Regions from separate parts of the Streptosporangium sp. NPDC004631 genome, predicted to be linked through region 1. Evidence: riboswitches for the same ligand, from Rfam matches in the RefSeq annotation. Region 1 holds a riboswitch; the other holds the start of a gene.
The links. A riboswitch is a leader RNA that binds a small molecule or an ion and turns the genes downstream of it on or off. The one in region 1 is predicted to bind glycine.
Positions count from the first base shown of each region.

Region 2: it holds a riboswitch for glycine, as region 1 does, so the genes downstream of both, gcvP (aminomethyl-transferring glycine dehydrogenase) here and gcvT (glycine cleavage system aminomethyltransferase GcvT) in region 1, are expected to answer to the same signal.

Region 1 covers NZ_JBSGCR010000003.1:114,721-117,160, forward strand. The annotation lists gene ACWEF2_RS03860 (hypothetical protein) at 1-68, opposite strand, end outside; gene ACWEF2_RS03865 (FadR/GntR family transcriptional regulator) at 107-826, opposite strand; glycine riboswitch at 1,080-1,178, shown strand; glycine riboswitch at 1,179-1,273, shown strand; gene gcvT (glycine cleavage system aminomethyltransferase GcvT) at 1,307-2,395, shown strand; gene gcvH (glycine cleavage system protein GcvH) at 2,392-2,440, shown strand, end outside.
Region 2 covers NZ_JBSGCR010000021.1:47,308-49,747, reverse strand. The annotation lists gene ACWEF2_RS21020 (bifunctional nuclease family protein) at 1-393, shown strand, start outside; gene ACWEF2_RS21015 (MerR family transcriptional regulator) at 538-1,158, shown strand; glycine riboswitch at 1,174-1,265, shown strand; gene gcvP (aminomethyl-transferring glycine dehydrogenase) at 1,422-2,440, shown strand, end outside.

The sequences.
Region 1 (2,440 bases):
CGAGTGAACACGAAGGCGCCGATCAGCGCGACGAAGAAACAGAACAGCGGCAGCCGCCCTGTGTCCAATATTCTTTGCCGGAACAAATCCCCCACGGCCCATCAGGCTATGCGAGAAACCCTCTCAATAGGGTCGCGGTGCCCTCAAGATGCCCGGCCACCGCACGGCTCGCGGCGCCGGAGTCTCCGGCCAGGATCGCCGTCACGATCTCCTCGTGCTGGACGGCGGCGTGCCGGATGTTGTGCTGGAGCAGCGGGATGGCGTTGAGCAGGTCCGCGACCCTGAGCCAGGCGTCGGCGCAGGCCGCGGTGAGCAGCGGGGAGCCGGTCAGCTCGGCGATGGCCAGGTGGAAGGCGGTGTCGAGACGGCGGTAGTCTCCCGGCCCCGCGGAGTTGACCTCCCTCAGCCGCCGCCGCAGCTCGTCGCGGCGCGGCCGGTCGAGCTCCGTGCCGGCCAGCGTCTGGGCCGCGCCGAGCTCCACGGCCATCTGGAAGGTGAGCGCGTCGGCCAGGTCGTCGGTGCCCATGTCCACCACGGCCCTGCGCAGGTCGCCCTGGTCAGGGCGCGGCGGGGTGTAGGTGACGAAGGCTCCGCCGTACCTGCCCCGCCGTACGTCGAGGTAGCCGGCCTGTTGCAGCGCCCGGATGGCCTCGCGCAGGGTGACCCGGCTGATGCCGAGGTGCGCGGCGAGCTCCCGCTCCGGCGGCAGCTTCTCGGTCACCACCTCCAGCTTGATCGCCTGGAGCAGGCGCTCCACCGTCTCCTCGAAGGCGTTGCCCGCCCGGACGGGCCGTAACACGGCGGCCAGGGGCGCCCACTCGTCCACGCCGCCCCCACCCCCTTGACCGACGTTCGCCGCACACTCCAATGGTCTAACCGTAGCCCAATGACGGTTCGGCGAGGAGGGCCGCGGGGACGCCTGCTCCGGCTCCGCGCGGGGCGGCCCCCGGCCGTCCGGCGCCGGATGACCGGATGGATCCCCCATACGCCAGGGACAGATGACAATCAGGGAGGAACCGTGACAGTACTGGGATTTCGCTCGGCCGGTGCGGACGGTTAGGCTGGCCACGACACCGATTGAATCCCGCGCGGGAGAGTGTCCTGACATCCAGGCCAGGACCCCTGAAGGAGCAAGCCCTCCCCGCGAACCTCTCAAGGCAAAGGACCGTGCGGGTAGGTGCCCTCTGGAAAGCAGGCCGTACGGCCTCGCCGAAGGTGAAAGTCCGGCAAAAAACGGGCGAAGCTCTCAGGCATCCACGACAGAGGGGGAGGATGCTCTCATCTGACCCCTGCCTGAGGTGCGAACATGTCCCGACCCACGCCGCTACGCGGCGTCCACGAGGCCCTCGGCGCGACGCTGACCGATTTCGCGGGCTGGCTGATGCCGCTCCGCTACGGCAGTGAGGCCGCCGAGCACAACGCGGTCCGCCAGGCGGCGGGCCTGTTCGACCTGTCCCACATGGGCGAGATCTTCGTGACCGGCCCGCAGGCCGCCGAGGCCCTGGACTACGCGCTCGTCGGCTACATCTCCGCCCTCGAACCGGGCCGCGCCCGCTACACGATGATCGCCGATCGCCGGGGCCGCGTGCTGGACGACCTGATCGTCTACCGCCTGACCGGCGAGGAGTTCATGGTCGTCGCCAACGCCTCCAACTATCCCCGGGTGGCCGCCGAGCTCACCGAGCGCGCCCAGGGCTTCGAGGCCGTGGTGGACGACCGCTCCGAGCGGTACGGGCTGATCGCGGTCCAGGGGCCCCGCTCCCTGGAGATCCTGAGCGAGCTCACCGACGCCGACCTGAACGGCCTCAAGTACTACGCCGGCCTGCCCGCCACCGTGGCCGGGCGCGAGGCGCTCATCGCCCGCACCGGATACACCGGCGAGGACGGCTTCGAGCTGTTCGTCGCGGCCGGCGACACCGAGCCGCTCTGGGCCGCGCTCACCAAGGCGGGCGAGCCGTACGGCATGCTCCCCGCCGGACTCTCCGCACGTGACACCCTCCGCCTGGAGGCGGGCATGCCGCTGTACGGAAACGAGCTGTCGGCGGAGCTCACTCCGTTCGACGCGGGGCTCGGCCGTGTGGTGAGGTTTGACAAGCCGGGCGACTTCGTCGGCCGGGCCGCCCTGGAGCCGCTCAAGGACGTCCCGCCGGCCCGTCGTCTGGTCGGACTGATCGCGACCGGCCGCCGGGTGCCCCGCCACGGGTACCAGGTGGTGTCCGGCGACGGCACCGTCGTCGGGGAGGTCACCAGCGGGGCGCCTTCCCAGTCACTGGGCAGGCCCATCGCCATGGCCTACGTGGACACCGGTCTGTCCACCGGCCTGGCCGTGGACATCCGGGGTAGCCGCGAACCGGTCGAGGTCGTTGAACTGCCTTTCTACAGGAGGAAAAAGTGAGCAACATTCCCGAGGACCTGCACTACACCAAGGAACACGAGTGGA
Region 2 (2,440 bases), on a different contig from region 1:
GGGGAGCGCTACCTGCCGATCTGGATCGGCATGGCGGAGGCGACGGCGATCGCCATGGCCCAGGCAGACGAGCCGCCGCCCCGGCCGCTCACCCATGACCTGTTCCGTGACGTGCTCGACGCGCTCGGTGTACGGCTGAGCACGGTGAACATCGTCGCGCTCCGGGACGGGATCTTCTTCGCCGACCTCGTGTTCTCCAACGGGGTCGAGGTGAGCGCCCGTCCGTCCGACTCCATAGCCCTGGCACTCCGCACAGGCGCCCGCATCTTCGCCAGCGAGGACGTGGTCAGGGAGGCGGGGGTGATCCTTCCCGACGACCAGGAGGACGAGGTGGAGAAGTTCAGGGAGTTCCTTGACACGATCACGCCCGAGGACTTCGGCCGCGCGGGGTAGGTATTTCGGTGCATTTACGCTTCACGACGCGCCGGGTAGGGTCGTTGACTGATCTTGGCCCCAGTCCTACGGTGCAAGTGAAACCCGCGGTCGTGCACAAACCCCCAGATCAGGCCGTGGGATGAGAGAAAGCCGGAGGTCCGCGTGGCGGTCAGCAGCGGCGAGGGTAGAAACGCCGACCAGGATGACCCGGAACGGCGCCAGTCGGCACGCCAGCGCGCGGGTGAAGAGGGTCTGCTGTTCGACGGGCAGCCGGTGAAACCGCCCGCCGACATCGGATACCGCGGCCCCACCGCCTGCGCCGCGGCCGACATCACCTATCGGCAACTGGACTACTGGGCGCGCACCGGCCTGGTCGAGCCCACGGTGCGGGCCGCGCACGGCTCGGGTTCCCAGCGGCTGTACGGCTTCCGCGACATCCTGGTGCTCAAGGTCGTCAAGCGGCTGCTCGACACCGGCGTGTCCCTGCAGCAGATCCGCATCGCCGTGCAGCACCTGCGTGACCGCGGCGTCAACGACCTCGCCCAGATCACCCTGATGAGCGACGGGGTGAGCGTCTACGAGTGCACGTCGCCCGACGAGGTCATCGACCTGCTCCAGGGCGGTCAGGGAGTGTTCGGCATCGCGCTCGGCCGGGTCTGGCAGGAGGTGGAGGGCTCCCTCGCGGACCTTCCCGGCGAGCGGGCGGAGTCAGGCCAGGGCCCTTTAGGCGAGCACCACGCGGATGAGCTGGCCCGTCGTCGGCGAGCTCGCCGCACGGGGTAAAGTTAGTCCCGCTGCTGACCCTGTGCGGGAGAGACCCCGACTTGATCGGGGCGCCGAAGGAGCAACCTCCCCGGAATCTCTCAGGCACCCGGTACCGCATGGACGAGGCGACTCTGGAAAGCAGGTGCGCCCGCCAGGCGCGTCTCACCGACGGTGAAAGCCCCCCTTCCGGGAGGCGAAGCTCTCAGGTCGAGGTGACAGAGGGGGAGATCCGGCATACGCCCGCGCCCAGCGCCGGTCTCCACCGCCTCGGGAGGCTTTTCATGACCGACCTTTCACCGCTCGGAGAACTCATCTCCCCGCCGTTCGCCACCCGGCACATCGGGCCCGCGGACGCCGACCGGACCCGCATGCTGGAGGCGGTGGGATTCGCCTCCACCGCCGACCTCGTCGCGGCGACCGTGCCGGAGGTGATCCGGGCCGAGGAGCGGCTGAAGCTGCCCCCGGCGGCCTGTGAGACCGAGGCCATCGCCGAGCTGCGTGCCCTGGCGGGGCGTAACACCCTGCTCACCTCGATGATCGGCCTTGGCTACCACGACACGATCACCCCGGCCGTCATCCGCCGCAACCTCCTGGAGAACCCGGGCTGGTACACCGCGTACACGCCCTACCAGCCGGAGATCTCCCAGGGCCGCCTGGAAGCCCTGATCAACTTCCAGACGGTCGTCTCCGACCTGACCGCCCTCGACGTCGCCGGCGCCTCCCTGCTGGACGAGGCCACCGCGGCCGCCGAGGCGATGACCCTGGCCCGCCGGGCCGGCCGTTCGGCCTCGAACGTGTTCGTGGTGGACGCCGACACGCTGCCGCAGACCAAGGCGGTGCTGCGCACCAGGTCCGAGCCGCTCGGCATCGAGCTGGTGGAGAGCGACTTCGGCGCCGGGCTCCCCGAGTGCTTCGGCGTGCTCGTGCAGTATCCGGGCGCGGGCGGCCGGATCAGGGACTTCCGCGCCGTGGCCGACGCCGCCCACGCCCGCGGAGCCCAGGTGGTCGCCGCCGCCGACCTGCTGGCCCTCACCCTGCTGGCCGCCCCCGGCGAGCTGGGCGCCGACATCGCGATCGGCTCCTCACAGCGCTTCGGCGTCCCGATGGGCTTCGGCGGTCCGCACGCCGCCTACATGGCGGTCCGCGACGGCCTCCAGCGGCAGATGCCCGGCCGCCTGGTGGGCGTCTCCCAGGACGCCGACGGGCGCCCCGCCTACCGGCTCGCGCTGCAGACCCGCGAGCAGCACATCCGCAGGGAGAAGGCGACCAGCAACATCTGCACCGCGCAGGTGCTGCTCGC